Runella sp. SP2: one gene and its partner. The protein of the gene in region 2 binds, or shares a complex with, the protein of the main gene of each other region. Links are inferred from orthologs where the notes say so. Each region holds a gene or a part of one and is shown on either strand. Other genes may lie near its edges.

What was found.
Region 1: the proteins of mnmE (region 2) and mnmG are in contact, whole or in part, in a solved structure (PDB 9HIP), measured with the Escherichia coli proteins. The link is inferred for Runella sp. SP2 from one-to-one orthologs.

What each region holds. Positions count from the first base shown.
Region 1 is NZ_CP031030.1:5,847,318-5,859,183, forward strand. What follows is about bases 2,657-5,586. They hold mnmG (tRNA uridine-5-carboxymethylaminomethyl(34) synthesis enzyme MnmG), read right to left. Parts: upstream 5,088-5,586; coding sequence 3,225-5,087; downstream 2,657-3,224. Other genes in these bases: DTQ70_RS23525 (Ig-like domain-containing domain), read right to left, coding at 2,657-3,073; ybeY (rRNA maturation RNase YbeY), read right to left, coding at 5,185-5,586. In the rest of the region: DTQ70_RS23520 (tetratricopeptide repeat protein), read right to left, coding at 1-816; more of DTQ70_RS23525, read right to left, coding at 1,412-2,656; more of ybeY, read right to left, coding at 5,587-5,610; DTQ70_RS23540 (radical SAM protein), read right to left, coding at 5,866-6,837; accD (acetyl-CoA carboxylase, carboxyltransferase subunit beta), read right to left, coding at 6,890-7,732; DTQ70_RS23550 (DNA alkylation repair protein), read right to left, coding at 7,856-8,563; cell division protein FtsZ, read right to left, coding at 8,565-10,049; cell division protein FtsA, read right to left, coding at 10,144-11,508; DTQ70_RS23565 (cell division protein FtsQ/DivIB), read right to left, coding at 11,578-11,866. UniProt on the Escherichia coli protein: NAD-binding protein involved in the addition of a carboxymethylaminomethyl (cmnm) group at the wobble position (U34) of certain tRNAs, forming tRNA-cmnm(5)s(2)U34.
Region 2 is NZ_CP031030.1:2,297,201-2,313,944, forward strand. Bases 7,719-10,630 are described here. They hold mnmE (tRNA uridine-5-carboxymethylaminomethyl(34) synthesis GTPase MnmE), read right to left. Parts: upstream 10,162-10,630; coding sequence 8,275-10,161; downstream 7,719-8,274. Other genes in these bases: DTQ70_RS09740 (CocE/NonD family hydrolase), read right to left, coding at 7,719-8,233; DTQ70_RS09750 (DUF4177 domain-containing protein), read right to left, coding at 10,161-10,361; DTQ70_RS09755 (DUF3575 domain-containing protein), read right to left, coding at 10,402-10,630. In the rest of the region: DTQ70_RS09705 (ChbG/HpnK family deacetylase), read right to left, coding at 23-874; DTQ70_RS09710 (cyanophycinase), read right to left, coding at 922-1,914; DTQ70_RS09715 (DNA/RNA non-specific endonuclease), read left to right, coding at 2,028-3,002; DTQ70_RS09720 (secondary thiamine-phosphate synthase enzyme YjbQ), read right to left, coding at 3,008-3,430; DTQ70_RS09725 (hypothetical protein), read left to right, coding at 3,914-4,114; DTQ70_RS30660 (hypothetical protein), read left to right, coding at 4,111-4,263; DTQ70_RS09730 (AraC family transcriptional regulator), read right to left, coding at 4,270-5,169; DTQ70_RS09735 (aldo/keto reductase), read right to left, coding at 5,208-6,221; more of DTQ70_RS09740, read right to left, coding at 6,338-7,718; more of DTQ70_RS09755, read right to left, coding at 10,631-11,115; DTQ70_RS09760 (LVIVD repeat-containing protein), read right to left, coding at 11,126-11,887; DTQ70_RS09765 (hypothetical protein), read right to left, coding at 11,897-12,442; DTQ70_RS09770 (metallophosphoesterase), read right to left, coding at 12,457-13,638; DTQ70_RS09775 (DUF2490 domain-containing protein), read right to left, coding at 13,694-14,272; DTQ70_RS09780 (OmpA family protein), read right to left, coding at 14,489-16,510; DTQ70_RS09785 (DUF4038 domain-containing protein), read right to left, coding at 16,607-16,744. UniProt on the Escherichia coli protein: Exhibits a very high intrinsic GTPase hydrolysis rate. Involved in the addition of a carboxymethylaminomethyl (cmnm) group at the wobble position (U34) of certain tRNAs, forming tRNA-cmnm(5)s(2)U34.

The DNA of each region.
Region 1 (11,866 bases), 3.5 Mb from region 2 along the record:
TTTGTTTTGCAGCGCCAAGTTTCCTAAGTCAAAAACTTTTGTTCCGTTGTATTTGAGCCTTCTATCAAGTGCTCTTTCCTGGATGAATGCTTTTCCGAATTGTTTTTTCTGGGTAAAAAACCAAATCAGCATCTCAGCATAGAAAGTTTCATTTGGGTGCCGCTGAATTTTTTCATACAATACTTTCTCAAATTTCGCTTGGTCTTTTTCTTCTTTGAGAAAATCTTGCAAATAGTTTTGAATCACTTCTTTGTTTTGAATGGCCAAACCAAGACTCAGCAATTCTTCAATCATTTGTTCGGTCTTTCCCGTTTGGGCATACAATGACGCCAGCTCCATTTTGAAAATAGATTCGTTGCCCGCCGCAGCACGTCCTTTCAGTAAGGCCCCTATCGCCGCTTCTGTGTTGTCTATTTCCCGAAACTCATCAGAGAGTTCTTTATACGCATTGATGTCCTTAGAAGGCACTTGTGCTAGGCTTTCATCGTATTTCTGCATTGCTTGGGGCATTTGTCCCGTTTGTTCGAGCATGCGTCCCCAATAGAGCGTATATAAATAGCCAAACCGAGCGTCTGATTTTTGCTGGCGTTTGAAAAACTTTTCCGCTTCTTCAAAATCCTTCAATTTAATTGAACAGCTCACATACCTTCTCAGATAAATCTTGTTGAAGTCTTTGCGTAATATTTTTTGATAAAGCGCAACGACTTTATCACACTCTCCTTTTTGAAAATAGGCATCCGCTAAGTCAGCGTCGCTTTGCGCATAAGCCACACTGGTCATTAACCACAAGCCTAGCCCCACGAGTAGTATCCACACCCGATTTGGGGTTATACACACTTTTTCTTTTCCCATTATAAAAACAATAAACATTAATTTTTAAAACTATTAAAGTTAATTAAGGCCGGGGATAAGTGGAAAACAAAACTATTCACAAGTTTTCCACTTTATTCTAAAACGCTTTTGTGAATAAAATATAAGGTTATCCACTTGTTTTTATTTTTTTCCACAACTGAAATTACTGTTTTTCAAGCAAATAAACAATTGTTCACATTTTGCCGTGGATTGTGGATAGTCTTATCAACGATGTGGATGACTATTTGTCCACAAAATTCAGTGTGAAAAACACCTTGAAATGATGTGCAAAACCTGTGTAGATTCCCACACAGTGGATGTGGACAAATAATTCTCCACAATTCAAAAAGGTTATCGACACCCTTATCCCCGGATTATCCACTAAATTGTGTGAATGAAAACAGTTATCCACAATGTTGTTAACATTTTTTCCGCCAAATGTTCTTTTTTGTGAAAATGACGTTTCACAAAGTAAAACCTACCTACGCTCATTTTGAGTATGTACAAAAAATGCGCCAAGAGGCGCATTAGCTTTTCCACATTGTATGTGAATTGTGAATTATTTTGTGGATAAGTCTATATCTATACCACTCAAGACAAAATTTTTCTTGACTTTGATGACATCAGGATAAAAAAGAATGGGTTCGGCCAATTTTCGGGTTTTAAAATCGCCCGTATCCCACTTCCCATTCTGGTTTTCATCTACAATGACCCGAATATTATATAGGGCTGGTTTTAAGTAACTGAATTGGAATGATGGTTTTGTGGATGTTTTGACGACCTCAAATTTCTCGTCCAATAACTCTATAATAAATGGTTGCTTAGCTCCCTTAATTTCGCCTTCTAACATACCATATTCTTCTTCTTCCATGATGGGAAGTTTATATATCCGCTCTGGAATGGTGTCATTTTCTACGCTAAAAAAAGTGCTTTTGGGAAGGATTACCTTCAATAACTTACGGGCTGAAATTTGGTGGGTAAGGGTAAGGATTGTTTTATTATTTTCCCATGTATAATCGCTAGGAAGTAGCTGTTCGGTTTTGAGGCTATCGCTTACCAACTGAATTTGGTTCAACCTAGCCTCTGCTAAGGGTTTATTGAAGGTGAGTTTTAAAGTAAATAATCGAGGTTCGATTGGGTCATTGTCTTGGTGACTGGCTTTCATATCAAACGGTTCTCTATTGCTTTCGCTATTTTTTCCTGTGTTTCGAGCTTCTCGAAATTTGATTTTTTGAACGTGTTCAAAAGTGAGTCCTACGGAGTCTCGAATCATAATTTTTGCCACTAATGTATCTTTCCTACTTTTGGTATTGAAGAATTTCAACTCGCTTGGACCGTTCTGAAGGTAGGGAATGGAGTCGTTTGGATTATCAAATTTTACTTTATAATCCACAAATCCTTTGTCATAATTGATAGAATAATAATAAGTTCGTGGGATGGTTCCCTTTACTTTTGCAGGGGTAGTATTGGCTAAAAACAGCTTGAGGGAAGCGCCTGAGAATTGCGTAGAATCTTTAATGACGAGGCTATCTCTTAAATATGCAATCCTCTCCGTCTTCGGATTGTAGGTAAATGAACGGTTTTTGTCATCGAAAGCTACAAGTCGATAAAGGTTGGACTGAATATTTTCGATACTAAACCTTCCCGAACTATCAGACCGTGTAAAATACATTGGCTTCATTTTTTCGATATTGAGTGTATCCGAATGTGGGTAGAGGCCAACCAAAACATCAATCATGGGCTTGTTGGTCTGTACATCTTTCACCTCTCCCCTAACGAGTGCAGAGTCGATACCAATCCCTGTACTAAACACGAGTCGTAAATTTTTAGCAGGATTTTTTTCGCTAAAATCTTTGATAGCATCCCCAAACGAAAACGAATATGTCTTGGCTGAATCCAATGATTTTTTAAATACAAGCCGAACACTCGTTGGTTTGGCTTTGTACTCATACTCGCCTGGGTCGGGTGTAACCAACAATTTTTGCTGTAGGTTTTCGGCTACAATGTACTCGTCAAATTCAAGTTCAATGGTTTTTCCTTTGTAGTTGGTTTGCTTATTTTCAGGAATACTCTTTATCAACTTTGGCGGAATTGTATCTCGTTTTCCTCCCGTTGGAGAAATGGGTTGAGAGCAACCTAGTAGTAAGAAGTAAAAAGCAGCCGTCAGCAGACTGTAAATTCGAAGTGTATTTACTAACTGTTTTATGTCGAAGGAACTCATGTGTTGGGCGAAATTTTTAACAAAAATAAAAAGGGCTTTTGTTAGCCCTTGCAAATTAACATCTTTTAAAATGAGTTTATTGTTTGACGACTTTCTACCAAAATAAAAGGGAGCTTTGAAAGCCCCCTTTTATTTTGGTAATCAATAAAAATCAGCGTCCTATGTGGATTAATAAAACCGAAACATCTGAAGGACTAACTCCGCTGATTCTGGAGGCTTGCCCCAAAGTGTGCGGTCTAATGGTTTTAAGTTTTTGTCGGCCTTCAAAAGAAAGCGCAGGGACTTTGTCATAATCGAAATTGGGGATGATTTCGAGGTCTTCCAACTTGTTCATTTTTTCGACCATTAATCTTTCCTTTTCGATGTAGCTTTCGTATTTCACTTTTATCATGGCCTGTTCTGCCGACTCTTCATTAAAGCCATTTAAAAATGTGGCAAAGCTTTCACTGAGTTTTTTGATGTCTTCGATTTCTACATCAGGCCGTTTTAGCAATTGATACAGGGGCTGTTTTTCTCGAATAGGAGACGTACCTATCTCTGCCAAAATCGGATTTACTTCATTGGGCGTTACTTTCACTTTTTGAAGCTCTTCTAAAATTACCTCGGTATTGGCAATTTTTTCTTGTACACGAACTAAACGTGCTTCGCTGGCCAACCCTATCTTATGCCCTAATGCCGTGAGTCGAATATCGGCATTGTCTTGGCGGAGTAAAGTACGGTACTCTGCCCTAGAGGTAAACATTCGGTACGGTTCTTCCGTCCCTTTGTTAACGAGGTCATCAATCAATACACCAATGTATGCTTCGGATCTTTTTAAAATAAAAGCATCTAACTCGTGCGCATTTTGGTGCGCATTGATTCCTGCAATGAGTCCTTGACATGCTGCTTCTTCGTACCCTGTCGTTCCGTTGATTTGACCTGCAAAGAATAAATTACCAATCAAGTGAGTTTCTAGGGTGAGTTTTAGTTGAGTTGGGGGGAAATAATCATACTCAATGGCGTACCCTGGTCGGAACATTTTTGCATTTTCAAAACCTGGTATAAGTCGAATGGCTTTGTATTGAATATCCTCTGGAAGTGATGTCGAAAAACCGTTGATATACATTTCTACGGTTGACCAGCCTTCGGGTTCTACAAAAATTTGGTGACTGTCTTTGTCTGCAAAACGATTGATTTTATCTTCTACTGATGGACAGTAACGCGGTCCAAGCCCTTTAATCCGCCCCGTAAACATGGGTGATTTGTCGAACCCAGTTCTTAAAACACCATGTACTTTTTCATTGGTATAGGTAATCCAGCAACTTCTTTGATGGGTAAGGGGTGGGGTGTCGGTATAAGAAAACTTGCTTGGGATTTCATCGCCTGGCTGTTCTTCCATCTTTGTATAGTCTAGCGAACGACCGTCTATGCGAGGTGGCGTACCTGTTTTCATTCGCCCTGACTCAAACCCCAATTGAATAAGTTGTTCGGTGATTCCAGTGGCAGCCTTCTCCCCTACCCTACCTCCTCCAAATTGTTTTTCGCCAATATGGATTAATCCGTTTAAGAATGTACCGTTGGTTAGCACCACAGCCTTCGCGGTAATTTCCACGCCGAGTGAGGTTTTTACCCCAACAGCTCTGTTATCTTTTACAATAATTTCTTTCGCTGTGTCTTGCCAGATGTCCACGTTTGGGGTTTGTTCCAATGTCATTCGCCATTCTTCCGCAAAACGCATACGGTCACTTTGGCATCTTGGCGACCACATTGCGGGCCCTTTTGAGCGATTCAACATTCGGAATTGAATCATGGTTTTATCGCTAATTATTCCTGACTGTCCTCCAAGTGCATCAATTTCTCGTACAATTTGCCCTTTTGCTACACCGCCCATTGCTGGGTTACACGACATCTGAGCAATCGTGTGCATATTCATTGTGATGAGTAAAACGTGGGAGCCCATGTTTGCCGCTGCCGCCGCTGCCTCACAACCTGCGTGCCCCGCTCCTACTACAATCACGTCGTATTCTGGAAACATAAAGTTTTTGTTTAATTAATCAAATGTCGTGAAAATGTACTGTTTTGTGGAAAATCTAAAAATGTTTCACATGAAACATTTTTGTAAAGAGTCAGATTTAAGACTTCGGAAAGGTGGCAATGTATGTATCTTCCTTTTGTCTCATTACTAATTCGTCTTCATCTTCGTGGTCGTCATATCCCACTAAATGAAGAACACCGTGAGCAAGTACCCTTAATAATTCTTCTTTGAAGGTTTTTGATAATTGTTCGGCATTTTCTTTTACTCTGTCGATACTGATAAAAATATCTCCTTCAACAATCCCTTCTATTTCTTCTGAATTATCAAAAGTGATAATATCGGTATAAAAATCATGATTAAGGTATTGCTGGTTTACGCTAAGTAAGTACTCGTCAGAACAAAAAATGTAATTTAATTGGTTCAGTTCAAACCCTTCGGACTCAATGATGTCTTTGAGCCACGTCTTTGTTTTACGCGGATTAGGAATTTTAAAATCCACGTCTTCGTTGAAAAATTGAATCATTGGGAGGATTGAATATTGGTCGTAGTTCTACTATAATATGCTCGATAATAACCCAGTTTTGCCCGTAAATTACTGAAAACCAGCGTATTTTGTTGCTAGAAAGCATGGTTTCCCTAGACATTTGGGCGAAAATGAGTATCTAAAACGGGATGCTAAAACACTAAAAAAGCAGAGTAAAAGTAACCTTACTTCCTCTAAATTAATGAGTTAGCTTCTAATAATATAAGACAAAATTAAGGAAGAATAAGGGAAGTATCAAAAGAGTTGTTTCCACGTCCCTTTGATTCTGTTGTATTTGAGGGTGCTCGGAAGAGCTTTCCACCAATATTTATTGATAGTCACGGCAAAAGACGGTTGCATGTAACAATTGATGGCACAACCCTCGCAAGCAGGAAGACGGCCTTCTAGTGCGACTAACTTTTGAACTTCGTCAGAGAGATATAGCTCATATAAATTATTCTCAATCGCAAATTCTTTCAGCCCTAAATGATAACAGGGTAGTACGAGTTTGTTTTCAGGAGAAATGACAATGGTAGTACTACCAGCAAGGCAAATGGGGGAATCTGTGTGGTTTCCACCATCAAGACGTAACTGAATGAAGGCATCATTGAGATAAACATTGCTTTTTTTTCCCCACTGCCTAAGCTGCTGTAATGCCGCTGGAGACAGCTGTGAGCCCACTTTATTGTACTCAAAGACGGGATTTAGGATAAGTACAAGGCCGTGAGGTTTGCATATTTCTTGCCAAACCTTTTCTATCTGGTGAATATTCGACTCAAAAACGGTAAAAAGTATGTCTGGACGCTCTCCCAACGACTTCGCGATTTGGATAGACTCCATGACTTTGTCGAAACATTTTACCCCTCGGGATAAATCATGTTCGTCTCGCTCAGGAGAATCAAGAGAAAAATGGAGCATGTCAACCAACCCCCGAAGGCGATTGGCATATTTAGGATATAACAGGCAGTTGGTGGTAATGGTAGTCAACAGACCCAGCCGTTTACATTCCTTTAGCAGCTCGTCAAGCTGACGATGTAATAATGGTTCTCCTCCTGTGAAGTCAACGACTTTCACCCCTAATCGTTTCAGGGCAGCAAGATTAGCTTTGGCTTCTTGGAGGGTTATGTATGGTGAAGGTCGCTCCCAAATGTCACAAAAACTACAAGCGGCGTTACAGCGATACGTCACATAGTAATTACACAAGACAGGGTGGGATACAAGACGCATAGGGTGCAATAAAACTTTCTGGAAAGCTTTATACTTTCCAGAAAGTGGGAGTTTATTGAAGCATTCGTAGTAAACTCGCAAGCTTATCTTTTAAATCTTTGCGATCGACGATAAAATCTAGGAAGCCGTGTTCTAAGACAAATTCTGCACTTTGAAAACCTTTGGGCAAATCTTTACCAATGGTTTCGCGAATAACACGTGGTCCCGCAAATCCAATAAGTGCGCCAGGTTCGGCAATATTAAAATCACCTAACATGGCATAGGATGCCGTAACACCACCAGTAGTGGGATCTGTAAGTAAAGATATATAAGGAATTTTTGCCTCCGACAAGAGCGCAAGCTTGGCCGAAGTTTTTGCCATTTGCATTAATGAATAGCCTGCTTCCATCATTCGTGCGCCACCAGAGCGAGAAATCATCAAAAACGGCATTTTGTTTTGCAATGCGTGGTCAATCCCTCTGGCTATCTTCTCTCCTACTACCGAGCCCATAGAACCACCAATAAAGTTGAAATCCATGCAACTTACCACAATGTCGAGCTCATCCATTTTCCCATAAGCGGTACGCACGGCATCTTTTAATCCTGTTTTCTTTACGGTGTCACGGATACGATCGGGATACTTCTTTGTATCTTCAAAATTCAGAGGATCTCCCGAGAGCATATTGGCATCGAGTTCGGTGTATTCTGCATTGTCAAAAAGAACTGAGAAATAGGCTTCCGAACCAATTTTTTCGTGATAATTACATTTTACGCACGTATAAGCATTGACTTTATGTTCGCGAGTGTGCATAACATGCTTGCAGCTAGGGCACTGATACCAAAGCCCATCAGGAGCTTCGCGTTTCATTTCGGTGGGCGTCTGAATGCCCCTTTCTTTTCTAGTAAACCAAGACATGAGTTAGATTCGAGTTTTGATTTGTGTACATTGAGTTTAGATAAGACGCTGATAATCAAACTCAATAGTGTTTTGAGCCTTTTAAAGGCCGCGCCAAAGATACATAAGAAATCAATCTATGTGTCAAAGTGATAGATAATACTTGCGTTTTGACTCAGGAAAACGTTCAATAGCGTACCGTAATGCGGTTCGAGGCATTTGTTGGGTATGGGTATCTAAAAACTCTTCAAGGACAAGCTCGTCACGTTTTCCTACCTCGCGCAACATCCACCCTACTGCTTTGTGGATAAGATCGTGAGAATGAGATAATAGAAGCTCTGCAATACGCAAGGTGTCACTAAATTGATTGTGTTTGATAAAATACCAAGTGGATACCATTGCCACGCGTTGCGCCCAAAGATGAGGGCGTTGTGCCAAGTCATAAAGAATGCTGCGGTCTTGTTTCAATAAATAAGCACCAACAATATCGCGGCAGGTGACATCTACCAAATCCCAATTGTTGATGTAATCAAGGTGCGTAAGGTAAAAATCAAAAATTTGTTTCTGAGCGGTGGGGTCTTTTTTTGATTTCTGAAAATGCTTCATTAAACCAATCAAAGAAGCCATTCTAATTTCGTGATAAGGGCTAATAAGAAGCGCTTGCCATTCTGAAATAGACAGGTACGCGTATTTTGCAACCACAGACCGTATTTCGGGCATGGTAATGCCTAAAAATAAATCTCCTTCTCCATATTGGCCTTTCCCTGTTTTAAAAAAGCGCGAAAGAAAGGCAGCCTTTTCGGGGCTGCCTAGGGAGTATAAATCTTTTTGAATCGAATCAATTCCTGCCATTTTACCTTTTGTGCTTGTCTAAAACAATCTGAATGAACACTTCGTCAGGTGAATTTGGTTTTTGGAATAAAACAACGTTTTGACGCAGGAAAGCAGGTTTGTCGAGTTCTTTCTCCGAATATTTTCCAAAGGAAATATCGTGCACAAGGCGACGCAAAATTTCGGGGTCTTCCTGTGGTTCTTCAGGTGTTTTTTCAACAACTGGCGGTTTCGGCGGTTTTGGTGGCTCCTCAAAGGCAGGTTTTGGCGGCTGGGTTTGTTGTACTTCCACCTTTGGCAGCTCTTGCACAGGCTTTGTTACCTCAATTTTTGCTTCTTTCACCTCTGGCTTTTGCGGTGATACAGAAATAGGTGAATTGCTAGTAGTCGCTGTCGATTGCCTTGGATTATACTCCGTTGTCTTACGCTCTGTTGAAGGGGGTAACGAAGTATTTCTCTGTATGGTATCAGAAACCGATGGTAGTTGAACGGGCTCTTTTCGCTGCTTTACACTTGTGTCATAATTAAACGGCAAGTGAGAGTCTTCAAAACCCGCCGCAATAACTGTCACCAACAACTGATCACCAAGGGCATCATCAAAAATAATACCCACTTTACACATGTCAGCTTCGTCTCCGATGAGTCCTTCGATGTAGTCAGTAATAATCATTTGCTCATCAAGCGTAGCCATGTGTTCTTCTTGCGTACTTGAAGCAAGCGTCACAAGAATACGTTTGGCACCACGAATGTCACGGTTGTTGAGAAGTGGAGAGTTAAGCGCGGCCTCAATCGCCAATTCAGCCCGATGCTCGCCCGATGAAACCGCAGAACTCATCACAGACGTACCAGCACCTTGAAGTACTTTTTTGACGTCCATGAAATCGGAGTTGACACTTCCGTGGACGGTGATAATTTCTGCAATACTTTTTACGGCGTTTGAGAGAACGTTATCAGCGTGCTCGTAAGCACGGAGAATCGGTAATTTTCCGTATAACTTAGCCAATTCGTCGTTAAGAATCACCAGCACAGTGTCGCAATGTTCTTTGAGGGCATTGATACCATCGATGGCTTGGTTCTTCTTAATACGGCCTTCGTGGCTGTAAGGGGCAGTTACAACCGCAACGGTTAACATCCCCATTTCTTTGGCCACTTTTGCAATGACAGGAGCAGCACCAGTACCTGTTCCTCCCCCCATACCAGCAGTAATAAATACCATCTGGGTTGGAGGTTGCATCAATTGACGAATATATTCAATACTCTCTTCTGCAGCGCTGCGGCCAGTAGCAGAATCAGTTCCTGCTCCTAAGCCTTTGAGACTATCGGCTCCTAATTGAATTCTGTTATTGATAGGACTACGCATCAACGCCTGTTTGTCGGTATTACATACCACAAACACCACATCTTTGATGCCTTTTTTATACATGTGGTTGACGGCGTTGCTACCTCCCCCTCCTACACCAATTACTTTGATGATAGGGGCATCGTCTAAGTGGGTTGACTCTTCCATAACAAACTCGTAGTCGTGCTCAAAAACGTTTTTTCGTGCAAAAACCATATTTTCTTAAAAATAAACAAACTAGGTAGGGATATTTTGGCCTTTATTAATAATCGTCGTGTCCTTTGATGTCATCTTGGGTAAGACCTTTCCAAATAAAGGTACTGATTTCTTTAATGGTTGATTCCTGAGACGTGCTTTTGCGAAAACCAGGGATAGACCAGCTACTGCTTGGTTTTTTTTGCTCTGGCTCAGGACTAACCGTTGTTTTTTCGATTCGTTTATCGAGTGGTTTTACACTAGACCAGGCCAACCCTAGTGCTGTAGTGTAAGATGGGTCAGTGATAAGCGAATCAAGCGCGCTATTGCTTCGTTCGAGGTTTTTTGGCGAGCCAATCTGAACGTACATTCCTGTGATTTCTCGAAAAATGCTCTCAATTCCCTTAATTTTTGACGTCCCACCCGTCAATATGATTCCTGCACGTAATTTGTGCTCATATCCTGCTTTTTTGATTTCGGACAGAACTAAAGCGGCGATTTCACGCAATCTAGCTCTGGCAATCAAAATGACATTTCGTGCTACAATTTCGATGGGTGGAATACCTTCGGCAGTTGGGATAACCAACATTGTGTTGAGTGAACAGTTTTTTGGCTCGGTTTCGCCAAGGAATATTTTGGCTTCTTCAGCGCTTTCATGGGTAAGATGACAGCCCTCGCGAATATCGTTCGTAATGTGATTGCCTCCAAAAGGTAAGACTACAGTATGACATAATAACCCATCGTGATAAATGGCAATGTCGGTAGTTCCGCCGCCAATATCAACAAGTACAACCCCTAGGCTTTTGTGGTCTTCGGAAAGAATAGCCAAGCCAGAAGCCAGTGGAGAAGCCGAAAAACCATCTTCTTCATTGACCGAAAGGTTCGCTTTTTGGAGTGAGTCTTTGATTTGGTGCAACGCCGATTTTTTTGCGGTAATGATTTTAAAATCACCGCTTAATTTAAGTCCAGTATGCCCAACAGGGTCAATAATTTCGTGCTGTTCTCCAACCGAAAACTTGAGTGGAAGCAAGTGAATAATTTGATTCGTATCAGAATCAAACGTTTGCTGCATGGTTTCAAACAACGATTTTACATCTCTTCCTTGCACACCAACGGCGTGGCAGGCCACGGAGCCTGTTTCCGACGTTGTTGCTAAGTGTGTCCCACTTACATTGACAGATGCGAATAGGTTATGAGATAACAAATCAATGCGATCCGCTTTTTTGGCTGCCATTTCGAGCGCTTGACGAATGGCGTCTTTGGTTTTAATAGGGTTATTGATGTTCCCACGATGAACACCTTCATTGCGGGCTGACCCCATCCCTATCACCTGAAGCATCGTATGGTTACTTAGCTTTTTGGGTTTTGCTAAAACCGCAGCTACTTTGGTGCTACCAATGTCTATTCCTAAATAAATTTCGTGTTCTGACATGATGTGCTAAGGCTTTAATAAAAACTTATGATATGTACTATTGATAGGTTGGTGATGAATAGAAAAGGATTATTCACACACTATCTGATTTTTAAATTTTACACTTACTCGATGGTATTTTTCCCAACCACTGATGGGAAGGATGGTCTTATAAAAGACCTTTAACTTCTCAAATTTGAGGTCTGCGTCTTCTGGAAAACCAAAATCAATTTGGTGTTGTCCCACTTGGGGGGTTAATGTTAGTTCTCCGTCTTCTGCCACAATCACTTCGGTCACTTGAGATTTCCAAAAAGAATTTTGCTGTAGCTGTTTTAAAAACTCTATCAGCTGTTCTCCTTTGGGAGATTTGATGGCTTTG
Region 2 (16,744 bases):
TTTTAGACAGTTTCTTTTTTTATTACTTCCCCGCCATTGCCTCTTTGATACTTATAAGTTTGATACCACGCTCGGCAACGACTTTTTTTACTTCAGCACTCGTAAAAGCGCGCGTCACCCCTTCGCGGTCGTAGGCGACGTTTTCGTAGCCCACGTGTCCTACGCCTTTCATGTCTCCCGAATCATAACCTGGGTGTTCGACCAAAAAGTGCGTTCCTGCGGGGAGGTTTTTGAGGATTTCAACCAAATCTTTTTCCTTTTGTTCGGGCGATTTATCGGCCCCGCCAAACCCACGAACGTACTGAACGTCTTTTGGCATTTGAATGGGTAAATTATATTCTTTCGACAAACGCTCTACCATCGTTTTTACCTCGGGGGTAGCGTTGGTGCAGCCCATGTGCGCCGATAAGTGACTTGCCCACGGCAAATGCTTTTTGACGAGTTCGATTTGCGCCCGAAATTCGCGTTCTACTTCAGCTACGTTGATGGTTTTTTGAAGCAAATAGGGGCTGTCTCTTAATTTTTTGTTTTCCCAAATGAACTGCGGAAAATACCCGTCGGCGTCCGTCAACGAAGGAGCTGACGTTAAGGGACGCCATTTTAAGTTTTCCCACTCGCTCGTCAAGCACAAATGCACGCCGACGTCGTAATTGGGCTGGGTTTTAAGCATTTTCACGGCTTCCATAAACCACGGGGCGGTGGCGAGGATTTCAACCGAACGACTGATTCCATTGGTATAGACTTTCATGCAGGCGTCGTTAGCCGTGTGACAAAATCCAATATCGTCCGAGCGAATAATCAGACGGATTTCGTTGGAGGTTTGGGCCAATAAGCCCTGAGTCAGGCATAATAATGCTAGGAGTATCTTTTTCATGGGTTTATTTTTTTCTCGCAGATGGGCGCAGATTAAATGCACGCTGATTATTCGGTTATTGTGCCTTCGTTAGCAAACCAGTACGTCCACGTTTGGCCTTTGGGGAGTTTCCAAGTGTTTAGGTCAAAGCGCCCGTCTCCGTTGAGGGTCGCGGGGATTTTATACACTTTTACGGCTTTTCCGCCACGGTTCCACGTCAGTTTTTGTCCTGATTCGCAGCGCTCTGGTTTTTTTTTGTTGGCCATAATAAAATAAGCTGCTTGACTCCCAAAGACACGGGCAATGCCTTTTTCATCAATGCACACCGAAGTTTTTTCATCAACCCCAATTCCTTTGGCCTTCATTCCCCAATCTTGTTTCATTCTAGCCAAAAAAGCCAAATGCCGCCCGTGCCGACTGCGGTTGCTATAGTGAGTATCGGTAATGGTGTTTTTTAGGATTGGTATATCAATAAAACCGCCGTTTAAAAGTGTCATTTTGGGATGAAAAGGATTCGTTAGGGCTTCTTCCGAGTTGATACCGTCGTTGAGCGCGGCAAAACCTACTTCCCCCAAAATAGCGCAACCCGCACTCGTTCCACCGATAGGTGCTTTTTTGACGTGAATCAAATAATTGATGGCTTCTTCAACGGGGGTATCTTGCCAAAACTTTACATAATTTCCTTGGTCACCACCCGCAATAAAAAGAAGTTCGGCTTGCTTAATTCGCTGTCCAACAGCGGGATTCAACGCCAATTCTCGGTTGTTAATCAGCAATGTTTCTACCGAATTGACTCCACCTAAGCCATAAATAAAATCATTGTAGCCCGTAGCGCCACTGGCACGAATAATGACGACATCGCCGCCTTTGGCATGTTCAATCATCCACTGCAAAGCTTCTTTGACATCGGTACTTCCGCCTCCTAACACAAAGCCCGTTTGGGTCGGGACGGTGACATCGGCCGTGTCGCCTACTATCCCAATGGAAGCAGGGGTAGCACCCTTTGTTTGGGCAAATAAGGTGGTTATTTTTAAAAATAGAAGTAAACAAATCAAGCGCATTGGGAGAGTAAGTTTAGATGAAGTGTACAAATAAAAGAGTTATTCCTTCGTTTTTTGTGTGCCGTGAAAAAAATAAGACCTTTGGGGTCGAATTTATTGTAAAATTTATTTGTATGAATCTTTTCCGTTCGTTGGCTGTCCTTGCGCTGGTAGCTGTTGTTGTATCAAGTTGTGCTCCAGGTTACACGCCTGTTACCAACCAAAGTCCGCATTTAGCCCTTGGAAATCCAAGTAATGCCCAAACCAATCCTTCGTCGTACGACAATTATTTATTGAACAAACCCCAATTTGCGCTTTCGTACAACCGTTCCAAAGGCCATGCCAACTGGGTAGCGTGGGAGTTGTCGCCAAAATGGTTGGGAACGATTGACCGCCAAAACGATTTCCGTCCTGACGAAGCTTTGCCGCAAGATTGGCCTAAAATAAAACCCAGCGACTATTCAAGTTCAGGATTTGACCGTGGGCATTTGTGCCCGTCGGCCGACCGTACCAATTCGACGAGTAGCAATTCGAGCACTTTTTTGATGACTAATATGATTCCACAAGCGCCCGACCTCAACCGAGAAGCGTGGGAGCACTTGGAACAATTTAGTCGGGAATTAGTCGAGAAAGGCTACAAACTGTACATAACAGCAGGTGCCTATGGCACAGGTGGCGAAGGAAGCAAAGGCACTGCTACGAAGCTCGACGATGTGGTCAATGTCCCTGCGCGGGTGTATAAAATCATCGTAGTATTGCCAGGAAATGCGTCGGTAAATGAAATCAATAGCTCCACGCCCGTAATTGCCGTCGATTTCCCGAACAAAAACAGTACGGTCAAGAACACAAGCTGGATTCGCTATATCACAACCGTGAGCGAATTGGAGAGAAAAACGGGCATGGATTTTTTCAGCAGTCTCCCCTCTTCTACCCAATCGGCACTCCAAAACGCACGATTTGACTACCGCAGCACGTCCATTAATGTTGACACCAGATGCAGCGTTTATAACGGCAACTCTCTCTATATTGGCAAAAGTGGGGGCTGTTATTACCTCACGGCCAGTGGCAAAAAAACGTACGTTGACCGCGACTTATGCGACTGTAAATAAGCGCTTTACTCTCCCCAAGCGGTTATCATTACTGTGCGAGCACCTCCATCGTTGCGGTGTTCGCACAAATAAATTCCCTGCCAAGTTCCTAGCGCTAAACGCCCATTTCTTACGGGAATCAGCACCGAAGCACCTAACATTGAAGCTTTTAAATGCGCAGGCATGTCGTCAGAACCTTCGTAATCGTGGCGATAATCGGGGTCGTTTTCTGGGACGGCCTTGTTAAAAAACGTTTCAAAATCTTGACGAACCGTAGGGTCTGCGTTTTCATTGATGGTCAACGATGCTGACGTGTGTTGGATAAATACTTGGCACATTCCTACGGAGATTTCGCGCAGTTGCGGAAAAGCCTGCAAAACTTCGGCAGTTATGAGATGAAAGCCTCGTTTACGGGGTTTTAATTGGAGTTGTTGTTGAAAGAGTTTCATTGAAGAATAAATGGCTAAATTATCAAACTGTAAAGATTGCTAAATTATATCCATCCTAAAATCCCACGCCTTCAGGCTAGGGCTATATAATTGTTCAACACTTGCATTTCCCAACCTAAAGGCATGGGGTTTGTTGAAGAAAGTATAAAATGGCTATATTCGTGTATTAGTTTAAAACTTGTAGAGCCAAAAAATTTTTAGTAAATTCATTTCGTGAACAAGAGACAACATATTGAGCTTGACTTCTTGATAGATAAGTTAACCAACTCTATTTAAAATATAGTAACTGTACGCGAACTTATCAAAAAATGTGCCTATAGGCACTACCTATTTGTAGTTATAGAGACCTATTTTCTTATTTTAGTGTGCCGTAGGTACACAACATCGCTTACAAGTAGTGTACCTACGGCACACCAAATCGGACAAACCCTCATTGTTCTACAAATGTTAAGCCTCTATGAGGCACAAAACCAAGTACTTATCTTGAAAACTATTGCTTTTGCTTGCCGTCTATCTTTTCAAAGAGGACACGAAGGCAATATTTCGTTTTTATCAAAATCACAACTCATTGAACATTACGAAAAAACTCTTGGCGCCATCCATTTTGGGGGACGTATTATGATTATTGAAACGACGGCAGCCCTCAAACTAATTAATAAATATTTCAAAAACACAAACTTATGAAAAAACAAATCATAGAACCCGATTTTATCGGTGGTCAGGGCGGATTAACTAAAGAAGAAGAAAATGCCCTATCAAAATACTTTGCAGATAAAAAAGTAAAAAACAAAAAAAGGATTAATGCACAGGCAGTACCCACTAAGATGTTTTAACTCCCTCTACGCCCGAAACGCCGTAGGGGTCATTCCTGCGTGTTTTTTGAAGAAATGATTAAAATGAGCAGGCTCTTCAAACCCCAATGAGTAACTGATTTCGGACACATTCCGATGCGTGTGGCGCAACATCGCTTTGGCCTCCCCCATCAATCGTTCGGCAATGTGCTCGGTGGTCGTTTTTCCCGTACTTAGTTTTATCGCTCGATTGAGGTGATTGACGTGGACATTCAACTTTTCGGCGAAGTCTTTGGCAGAGCGCAATTGGAATTTTTGAGTAGTAGGCTCAACGGGAAACTGACGTTCGAGCAGTTCCATAAAAACATTCGTAATGCGCGCATTGGCATCAATGTTCCGATACAGTTTTTCGGAGGGCTGGATTTTCAGCGCATTATGAATAATTTCCATAATGTAGTTCCGAATGAGGTCGTTTTTAAAACGATAATCGGACTGAATTTCTTCGAGCATTTTTTCATAAATCGCCCCAAAACTGCGAAACTGAGCTTCGTCCAGCATGTAAGCAGGCTTTCCTCCAGGGGCATACATGGGCAATTCTCGCAAACTATTTCGGAGGTGGTCGCTAAAATATTCTCCTCTAAAAATGCAAAAAAAACCCGTACGCTCGTTTCCCAAATGCTCCATGGTGTAGGGAACTTCGGGGTTAAAAAACAACAATGTCGCTCCGTTTACTTCCAAGCTTTTATCGGCATAGTGATACACAAAATGCCCTTTTATCAGCGAAATTTTGTAAAATTCTCGACGCGCATACTTCAGCGGCGCTTTTTGAGTAGGCGCGTGGTCTTCTACCCGAAATACGTTGAAATGCCCAGGGTCGTTGGGATGGACTTCAGGAAGCGTCGCATATTTTTGCCGATAAAATTCTTCTAGGGTTTCGACGGTTGACATTGCTGTTTTCTTTAATTACTCAAATACAATACAATGGTTTATCGACGATCAGCACCTTGGCGTTCAATCATCCAAGCGGGGTATTCAGCAGGTAATTTGCTGATTAAATCCAAACGTGCCAATTCTTCGGCGGTTAGACTCACCTCGGTCGATTTGATGTTGTCGGCCAACTGTTCTGGTTTTTTAGCGCCAATAATAACCGTAGAAACCGAAGGTTGATGCAGCAACCAAGCAAGCGCAATTTGAGCTACGGTTACTCCTTTTTCGGTAGCTATTTCGCGCATCACTTCAATGATGTCATAGGCTTTTTCTTTGTTGATAGGCGGAAAGTCAAAATTGGCGCGGCGAGCATCTTCGGGTGTTTCGTGGCGACCATATTTCCCGCTTAATAAACCGCCCGCCAACGGACTCCAAACCATCAAGCCTACTTTTTGGTCTTGAAGCAACGGTACAATTTCGCGTTCCAAATCACGACCTGCAATCGTATAATAAGCTTGTAAAGAAACGAATTTTGACCAATGGTTACGCTCCGAAATCCCCAAGGCTTTCATGATGTGCCAAGCCGCCAAATTGCTGCAACCGATGTAGCGAACTTTCCCGCTCTGAACCAGTATATCCAGCGCAGACAAGGTTTCTTCCAAAGGCGTAACGGGGTCAAACCCATGGATTTGGTACAAGTCGATGTAGTCTATTTGGAGGCGTTTGAGGCTTTCGTCAGCTTGTTGCAAAATGTGCTTGCGAGTCAAACCCGTTTGGTTAGGCCCCGCGCCCATGCGCCCTCGTACTTTCGTAGCAATCACCAATTCATCGCGATTTAAGCCCAATTCACGAATGGCCTTGCCAGTCATTTCTTCGCTAAGGCCCTCGCTGTAAACGTTGGCCGTATCAATAAAATTAATCCCCGCCTCTACCGAGGCTTTCACCAAGGCATTTACTTCGTCTTGTGGCAACGTACCAATGGCAGTCCACATTCCTTTGCCTCCAAAGGTCATGGTACCTAAACACAATTCCGATACTTTCAGTCCTGTGTTTCCTAACAAGTTGTACTTCATAGCTCGTTTGTTTTTAACTTTTGATTGAAAATTAACAATGCAAAAGTAGAAGTTGGTTACAAACGGATGCTTGTTTGAATCAAACGGATGCTTGTAAAATTCAAACAATTATCTTTTTATTCCACAACCCGAACTCCGACGTACGAGGAGGCATTTCCCGAACAAAATACTTTATGTACTGCTTTTTGAAAATCGCTCGCTTCTGCTTTGTAAATATTCAAGAACTTCTGGGGGTTACGGTCAACCAACGGAAACCAGCTACTTTGCACCTGAACCATGATTTTATGGCCTTTTTTGAAACGGTGCGCCGCATCTTGCATATCGAACTTTACGTGTTCAATTTTGCCAGGCTTCATCGGTTCTGGAGTGGTAAAGCTATTTCTAAACTTAGCGCGCATTACTTCGCCACGCACTAACAATTGAAAACCGCCCATCGCTTTACGGGGATTCTCGGGGCTGTCGTTTGGCGCATCGCCAGGATAGACGTCGATTAATTTTACAATAAAATCGGCATCAGTTCCCGTTGTTGATACAAAAAGGTCAGCAAAAACATTACCCGAAATCGTAACGTCCTCCGTTAACACGTCTGACTCAAACACCAATACATCGGGGCGTTGCGAGGCAAAACGCTGATCTTCGTACATAAAGTCACTACCTCTAATCACCCGAATCTCCGATGTATAAGGCACAGGCCGCGCTGGGTCGCTGGTGTATTCGTTGTACGCGGGTTCTTTTCCTTTTTGAACACTTTCGGGGGTTGGGTTAAACGAAAGTTTACCGTCGGGGTGGAAGTACAATTTCTTTTCTACCGAATTTTTGGGCGGCCACTGGTCGTAGGTACGCCATTGGTTAGCACCCGTTTCAAAAATGTATGCCTCGGGTAATTTAGGATCGGGCGCATCTTTCAAATGGTGATTGAAAAAAGGCAATTCAATGTTTTTTTGGTAAAACTCACTCGTCGCTGAGCCAAAACGAATGTGCCCCAACGACTCGCCTTTTCCGCGCGCCCAACCTCCGTGAATCCACGGCCCCATCACCAAACGGTTCGACGAGGATGGGCTATTTTTTTCAATACCTTCGTAGGCTTTCAACGGCCCGTACAAATCCTCTTGGTCAAACCAGCCCCCAACAACCATTACGGCAGGTTTTACATTTTTGAAATGTGGAACAGGCGTGCGCGACTGCCAAAACTCGTTGTAGGTTTCGTTTTCCATCAACTGATTCCAAATGCGGTTTTCGCCTTTAAAAATCCGCTCGTTAACATTTTTCAATGGCCCCAATTTCATGTAAAAGTCATAGCCATCGGGCGTACCATAGGCCGAAAAAGCAGGGCGAGCTTTGGGTGCAGGGACGGGACGTGGCGCACCAAAACCTGAAATAAAAGCAAATGTTCCCATCAAAAAGAAAGCGCCGTTGTGATGGCGGTCGTCACCCATAAACCAGTCGGTCACAGGGGCTTGCGGGGAGGCTGCTTTAAGCGCAGGATGGGACTCAATGGTCGTCATGGTTGAATAATAACCAGGCGACGAGATTCCCCAAGTCCCCACTTTGCCGTTGTTACCTTCAATATTTTTCACCAACCATTCAATCGCATCGTAGGCATCGGAGCTTTCGTCGTTGTCGGTTGCGTTTTTCTTATTCGGAATAAAAGGTCGGTAGGCTTCAAAACTGCCTTCCGACATGTATTTCCCACGGACATCTTGGTAAACAAAAATATACCCATCGCGCGCAAATAGCATCGACGGCCCTAAGGAAGTTTTGTAGAGTGTATCTCCGTAGGGTGCGACACTATAAGGAGTCCGATTAAGCATAATCGGGTACTTTTTCCCGCTTGCAATGTCTTTGGGAACATAAATCGACGTAAAAAGTTTAACACCGTCGCGCATCGGAACCATGCGTTCCATTTTGGTATAATGCTGGCGTATATAGACAGAATCTTCATTGATTTTAGGGGTTTGCGCCATCGATAGCTGCACCAAACCAACCAGTAAGAGGGTAAACAAAAACTTCATTTGGGTCATGGATTATAGTGAAGTGTAAAATAGAAAAATTGTTACTTTCCAATGCAAAACTTACTGAAAATATTGGCTAATAAATCATCCGTAGCGATTTGACCCGTGATTTCTCCCAAGTGGTGCAATGCCAAACGAATATCTTGTGCCAAAAAGTCTCCCGTAATTCCTATCGCAAGGCCATTCAGAACGTCCGATAGGGCTTGTTGCGTTTTTACCAAGTGTTCATAATGGCGTAAATTGGTCACCACGGTATCGTCAGCGGCTTTGGCAGCCACTGCCACTGCGACCAATGCTTTTTTAAGGTCTTCGATGCCCGTACCTGTTTTGGCGGAAATGTGGATTTCAACCTCACCCCCTGCCCCTCTCCTTTCTGGAGAGGGGAGTAATGTTAAGCCCTCTCCAGAAAGGACGGGGCCGTCCAACGGAGGGTTGGGTGAGGTTAACCTTATAATCTCTTCTAAAACCGTATCGATTTTATCCAGAACTTGCTCATTCGTAAAACGGAGGGTGGTTATTCCGTAAATTTTATTTAGCTCATCCGTTCTTAACGTATCATACGCCTTTTGTTCAGGATTTTCGTGAATCCCGCCATCCAGTTCAATAGCTAACCGATGTTCTGCACAATAAAAATCCAACACAAAACCCTCTTGAACAGGATGCTGACGCCTAAACTTTAGATTATTTAACTTTCTGTTTCTCAGGATTTCCCACAAAAATTGTTCAGCCTCCGTTTCTCTTTGACGCAAATTTCGTGCATTCTCCAAGACTTCGGGCGGGATTTTATAGTTCATGGGTTTAAATCCTTCTTCGACGAGAAGTTGAGATTTTGTTTTAACCTCACCCCCTGCCCCTCTCCTTTCTGGAGAAGGGAGTAATGTTAAGCCCTCTCCAGAAAGGAGAGAGTTGGGTGAGGTTAAATCCGCTTTATTCCTTACCCACAACACTTTTTTTCCCTCCTCTAGCCCTTCCGCCAACTGCTCCACTTCGGCGTAGGTTTCTGGGCTATCAAACAACAGCACCACCACGTCGGCTTGGTTCATGGCTTTTTTAGAACGCTCAATCCCAATTGACTCCACCACGTCAACCGTCTCACGAATACCTGCCGTATCAATGATTCGGAATTTGATACCATCTAGGTAAAGGAGATCTTCGATAACGTCGCGGGTGGTTCCTGCAATCGACGTCACAATGGCTTTTTCTTCGTTCAAAAGCGCGTTCAGCAACGTCGATTTCCCCACATTCGGCGCCCCAATGATGGCCACGGGAATCCCTTCTTTAAGAGCATTTCCATAATCGAAGGAATCAATGAGGGGTGCGATGGTCGTTTGAAGGTTATTTATCAACGCCCGTAAATCGTCCCGATTGGCAAATTCAACATCTTCTTCGCCAAAATCCAGCTCCAATTCTACCATGCTGGCAAAATGAATCAGGTCTTCGCGCAGAAATGCCAATTTTTTTGAAAATCCACCCCGAAGTTGGTTCAAGGCCGTGCGGTGACTCGCTGCCGAATCGGCAGCAATCAAATCGGCTACAGCCTCAGCCTGCACCAAATCAAACTGCCCATTGAGAAACGCGCGTTGCGTAAACTCCCCTGGACGCGCCAACCGTGCGCCATTTTGAACGAGGAGCTTCAAAATTTGGCGAATGATATAATCTGAGCCGTGGCAAGAGATTTCGACCGTATCTTCTTTGGTAAACGAAGTTGGCGTTTTAAAAACGGCGATTAAAACTTCATCAATGATTTCGTTGCCCGAACGAATGGTTCCAAAATGAACCGTATGGGAATCAACTTTTGTCAGGTCTTTGCCCTTAAAAAGTTTATTGACGACCGCAAATGTCCCTTCTCCTGACACCCGAATAACGCCAATGGCTCCTACCCCCGACGGAGTCGCCAAGGCACAAATAGGTTCTTGCTGAAAAACCATTAGAAAGTTTTTGCACGTTTAAAAATAAAGACAATTTTAGAAGTCATTCCTTCATAAGCATTCATATCCAAAGAATTTACCAACTCCCATCCTTCGCTTGCCATGCTATTGAGCTTATCTTCAATGTCTTGTGGGTCAAGTTTTGTTCCCCAAAAACCTCCAGGTTTTACCTCAATTACTTTGTATTCGTAGGTTTGCATTTTTATCCTATTTTGTCTGTTAGCAGTATCTCTTTTTTTGCTAACGCAAAGGTAATGCTTTCGGGTTTCGTTGTCCTAGAAGAATTCCTAAACTAAATCCGCCCGTAATTGAAGGCGTAGTTTCGTAACTGCCTGGGCGAAGGGTACGAAAATTAAATAAGTCTCGATTCCAAAACCAGTTGTTTATAGTTCCCTCCTCAGCATCGTTGGTAACCAAGAGTTTACGAAATCCGCCTCCAAGATACAAATCAATCACCAAACGCCTTGGCACAACTACCTGATAACCAGCTTTTACGTGACTAGCCGAAACCCGACGGCGGGTTTTCACGAGCCCTTCTTCAAAATAAGCACATCCCCCCGTTGCGGGGTTACAATCTCTGCCCAATGCCCGATTTTCTTTGATAAAAACCTCTTTTCGGTAATATTCAGCAGCCAAATACCAGCTTCCTCGCTGTGAATAAGGGTCAGAAAAATAATAACGGCCTTGGGTTCGGAATCGGAAATTATTTTTGCTGGCAAACTTTTTCCCATCTTCCCAAGGACTCAGGGCCGCATTACCCCAACCAGCTTCTTGATAGATACTCCAACGCGTTGCAATCGGTATTTCTGCCCCAAGTGTGAGCGTATTATCGGGGTCTATGAGGGTTGTGGGAACTGTTTTTAAAATTACTTTGGGACGAAGTGTGTCTTGAGCCCAAAGCGTTTTGCCCATTAAACTAAACAAAAAGAGCCAGTACAAGCTAAGTTTTTTCATGCTATTAGTGTTACGGTTCAATGGCTAATTTGCTCAACACCTCCAGCTTACCGCTCTCTTGCAAGCCGTATTGAACCAAGCCGCCGTCGCCCGTCACAATTAAACTTTTGCTCGTGGGTATCACATCGTACGCTTTAATGTCTCCTATGACGTGTTTCAATTTAGGCTGTTTGGGGTCAACTAGGTCAAAAATTTTCATTCCCCGATCACCTTCACATACAAACAGTTGTTCGCCAATAACGCCCAAACCGTAGGGCGATTCCATCGTTTGGGAATTGATTAACCTTGGGCTTTTCAAATCAGTGACGTCAACCACGTCCAACGTACTAGCGGTTGCCACTCTTCGGCAGCCCGAGCCACCACGGAGCGTAACATAAGCATAATTGCCCTGCACCACCACGGGGTCGCAACTTTGAACGTGAAAATAGCTCGACAACAACACAGGAGAGTCAGGCTGCTGGTTATCAAAAATGTACATCCCAGCATTTGCCCCGATGAAAAGGGCATTTTTGTACGGAAAAATCGTCTCCAAACCCACCGTCAAAGGGATAGTTTTTGCCGACACAGGATTGGTTGGGTTAGCGATATTATACACTTGTAGTTTGTCGGGTAAGACGCAATAAAGCACATCTCCCACAATGGCAAATCGGGCCATCGAACCGCCCGTACCCGTTTGACTGTTAGGGTTCACGTCAGCACTTTTGTCGGTTGCACAGCCAAGGGCTACTGCAAAACAGAGCGCACAAAGGGTAGCTAAGTTAAAATTTTTCATAACGATTGCTTAACGGAAACATTTAGGACGATTCATTTTCACTTTTTCCCAACCCACCACAACACCTTTAGAAGGTTCTACGCACTCAAAATAAGTCTCATTATAGGGCGGATACAAAGGAGACGGAAACGCATTTTTGATTCGTTTCTCTACTTTCACTTGGGCGGGGTCTGCGATGTTGAGCACCACAAAATCAGGACCACTATCCGCATACAAGAAGTTTCCTTTCACTGCCATGTCAACATTCCCCCAAATCTTGATGAACGACATCTTTTTGGGGTTTCGTGGGTCGGCGTTGTCTATCAAATGAATCCCTTTACCTTGTTCATTGATAAACAAATAATTACCTCGAACGTAGATTTTTCCAGGTTTTTTCAACGGCTGCGGCGCTTCGGTTGTTACTTGGTTCACCTCATTTTCAGAAGCATAAATCGGGCGGTAAGCTTCCCCGCTGAACGCAGGTGCTCCCGCAGGGGGTTCATTGACATCCACACCAGATTGGCACCCCAGTACCAGCCCTATGCCGATGAGTACAAGGAAATGTAATTTTTTCATACGTTTTCCAATTTTTATTTGATTGACAAAAACTCAAGTTTACCTTCTTTAACCCGAATAACCTCTTTGTAAACCAACGTATCGTTAATGTCACGGTACTCCATAGAAAGATGTTCTCGGTCGAAAGTTAGCCAGGCAAATCCGTTGAAACCGACGTCAATGCGCCGTAATGTAGTACGTTTTCGCTGATCATAAAAGGCAATCGCCTCTTTGTTATTTTTCGGTTCATCAATTTCCGAAGGCATCCCTCCGTTCCCAATACACCGACCATTAATAGTTAAGTTGGTGAGTTGTTTAGGATGATATACCACCATTCGGTGCTCGTGCCCCCATATCCATATAACAGGACGCACGGCATCGCCCAAAAGTTGGGAAAGCTGCTTGGCGGGCTCTGGAAACGACTTACGAAACGAAGAAAAAGGAGGATGATGACTCAGAAACACGATACCACGTTGGTCGGCGGGGTTTCCTAATTGCACTTGTTCGCGAAGCCACGAAAGTTGTTCTTTTCGAAAATGACAATCGGGGGGTGAAAGCACTTCTAAAAACGGGCGCCCCACCGACGTATAACCCGTATCTAGCCCAATAACGCGCCAGTGGTCATTTTCCAAACAAAAAAATCCCGCTTTCTGAATCCGTACCGAATCCCCTTCTCGAACCCCCATCGTGGGGAGTAAATACTTGAAAAAAGCGTCCCCGTTGGAATACATTTCGTGGTTTCCCGACAAGGCCAAACTGCCCCATTTCCCGCGTGGCCAAGATGCCTTGGGGCTCGTAAAATTGGCAGCTACTTCGCTGGGTGTACCGACAAAATAAATATCGCCCAAGTGAATCGAATAGTCAGGTGAGTGCGATGCCACTACTGCTCCCACAGCGTCGGATTCTGGGGTATCTGATGCCCAATCTGAAAGCAACGCAAGTTGGGTTAAGCCATTTTTTTCTTCCATTCGGAAAATGCCATTATCGTCACCCTGGGGATAGCTTTGGTAGGGATGACGCTTTCCAAAACGGCTTTTAAGATAATGGTAAGCAAAACCAAAGACATTGTGCCACAAAAACTCCGTTAGGGTACGGGTAGTATCGAAAGAATTGGAGGATAATTGGGTCTGCGACTGTTGCGTTCGGAAGTGGTTTTCGGCTTCGGTATGACCAACGGCAACATACTCTTTTAGTTCACGTTTGGGTGGTTGTGACATGTAGAAAAAATTACGAATCGATAAAATGCTGTAAAACCACTTAATTTATATTTTTTTAGTTTATCTCAATAAAATACCCAATCTGCAAAAAATCACGACCAGTTTCATCGTTTATTTTGTAATCAAGTTGGTGTAAATAGCCAACTTGTAGGACTGTAGATTTGGACGGCTTTAGATTGAGCGCAACCTGCACTCGGTTTCTTTCAAAATAGGGTTCTCTATCGGTAAAAAACAGTTCATTGCTCAAGCTAATTTGGAAAGGTTTGTAGCCATTTTTTTCTTTTCCAAACGGATAAGCCAGCCCCAATCTGTACCTGAATCGATTACGGTACCCATTGATGGTAAATCTTAGTTCAGCACGGTACCGCTGTTCTACTTTTAGCTTTCCCAATGATTGATTGACAACTATTTGGGGCCAAATTCGGAACTCATCATTGTTTTTTGGCAACACAAAGTTGCCCCCTTCTGCGTAGGTTTGATAACTACCCGCCCCCAATGTCAGCATTGCATTGGGATGAATTTTATAAGTAACCCCACCCTTGTATTCGTAGTAATGGAAGTTATTATAAAACAGCAAAGACCGTAGCTGGGCCTCTCCAAATACACTCCATTTATCGCTTACATTGTACTTCACGTTTATAATGTTCCAACTACCTAAGTCCTTTTTTTGGGCGTTAACTTTTGTAACATAAACAACTGGAACAAAAATTAAAGGCAATAGTTTTTTCATTTTATTCTTACCCACTCTCTGTTTATTTTAAACAAAAAAAGCGTCAGAGACGCTAAACTATATTCGTCCCAAAATAACGGAACAAGCAAACAACTATATTACTCTGTGTTTAGTAACACCTCAGACCTTCAGAATCGTAAACTCCACTCGGCGGTTTTTCTTACGAGTTTCTTCGATTTCGTTACTGGCGACGGGTTTGGTGGAGCCCCAACCTTTAATTTGGATGCGCGTCTCGGCAATTCCTTTTCCCATTAAGTATTTCTTGACCTCTTTCACTCGATTATCCGACAGCTCCATGTTAAGGTTAAAATCGCCCTGGTTGTCGGTATGACCTTCCACCAAAATTTCCATGTTGGTGTACTTATTCATCATTTCGGCGATGCGGTCCAAATCGGGCAGTGACTGGGGTACAAGCTCAAATTTACTTTGCTCAAACACCACCGTATTGAGCGTAATCTTCTTTCCTTCTTTGATAGGAACCAATAAAATATTCCGTTTGATGTCGCGGTAGCGTTTGTCTTTGGAAAGATCAACGATTTCGTCCAATGGAAAAAAACCATCTTTCACCGCGCTCAGTCGATACGATTCTTGCACTGGAAGCAAAATTTTATATTCCCCCGTTTCGGGGTCGTACTCAACTTTCGAAACGTTTGAATTGTCTTTCAGCAAGTTTGTCACTACTTCCGTTGTCACAGGTTTTTTGGTATCAGCATCCAACACACTCCCCGAAATCATGGCTACGGGTTCGGGACGAATGGCGGAATATACCTTGAAACGAAAAATATCTTCACCACCCATGGAATTTTGCATTGAACTCACGTAGGCATAGTCACCAGAAGCTGGTATGCTCAAAAAACCGTCCCATTGAGGTGTATTGATAGCGGGCCCTAAGTTCTCAGGTTGCGACCATTTCGTCCAGCTTTCGTCTAATCGGCGCGTGATAAAAATGTCGCCTCCGCCGTAGCCCGCGTGGCCGTAGGACGTAAAGTAGAGCGTTTTGTTATCAGTAGCAATAAAAGGCGCACTTTCTACGTCGGCAGTATTAATGACACTTCCCATGTTGAGGGGTTTGCTCCACGTGCCGTCGCTCTTTAAAAATGACACGTACAAATCGCGATCACCGTTGGTATCTTGCCGCTTGACCGACATGACCAATACATTTCCTTTGGGGGAAAGGGCAAACTCAGTGTTGTTGCGTTTATCAAGGTTGTAAATATCTTCAATTTTACACTCAACTGGCATACTCCATCCCGATTTTGAACGGGTTGACTTCGATAAACCAAAAGTCATTGTTCCATCTGGACGATAGACGTTCATCAAGTACAACGTCTTTCCGTCGGGAGAAATACTTACGATGGCATTGTTGTCGGCATTATTAATAGGATTTCCCATGTTCTGAGCTTCCCCCCACAGTTCGCCTTGACGGGTTGAAAACCAAACATCTTGATTTTCTGCACCGCCAATATTTTTCTCAAATTTCCCCCTTGTAAAAAATATCGTTTTCCCATCGGGCGAAATCACTGGTGCTACTTCTTGGGCCTTAGAATTGACCCCTACGCCTAAGTTCTCTTTAATGATTTCTTTGGGAGCATCTTTATACACATTGATTTTAAGATCAAAGGGCTTGGCAGAAGCGTTTAAGCCAATGGCATCAATTTGATTGTAACCCTTTACCCGAATCGGATTTAAGACTACTTTGACTGAACTAACCTCAAACGTAGTGTCGGGCATGTTAAGCGATAGTACACGGCCTACATCCGACAGAACGGGCATCCCATTGTCAAGCACTGACACCTCTTTTCCAGCAGCATCGTAGGCAAAAACTTTGGTAATACAACCCTGATTAAAATTTTCGACAATTACTATTTGGCGTGCTTTTTGTGGGCGCTCGAAACCAACTTTTATCCACTCTTCTACATTAGAATCGGCATTGTAGGGCGACCATGCACAGGCAGTTTCGCCAAAAGGAGGTATCGAATTGGGATAGCCCAAGGCTTGCACCGCCCTGTATTCTTTGCCCGTTGACTCTTTGATGTATTCAGAAGAAAAACCCTGTAACTTGCTGGCCCACTGCACCTCTTGTGCGCGGCAAAGACCCACAAAACCCAAAAAACAGTACAACCAACACGTTATCTTGGTCATTACAGCGATGAAGTAAGTTCTATTTTATGTGTTTATTTTCGGTAAAAATAAGCAAAAATCGTTCCAAAAACACCTTCTGGTACAGATTTGACGGATTTACTTGCGGCCTACATTTCCCAGCAACAATAGCCAATCTTCATCCAAGGTAGGTGGCGTAAGTTCCCTGATTCCCTGCGGTTTAAAATAGCCACCAATGAAGCGTTTGTTGGTCTGGGGATTAATCCATAAAGCGCG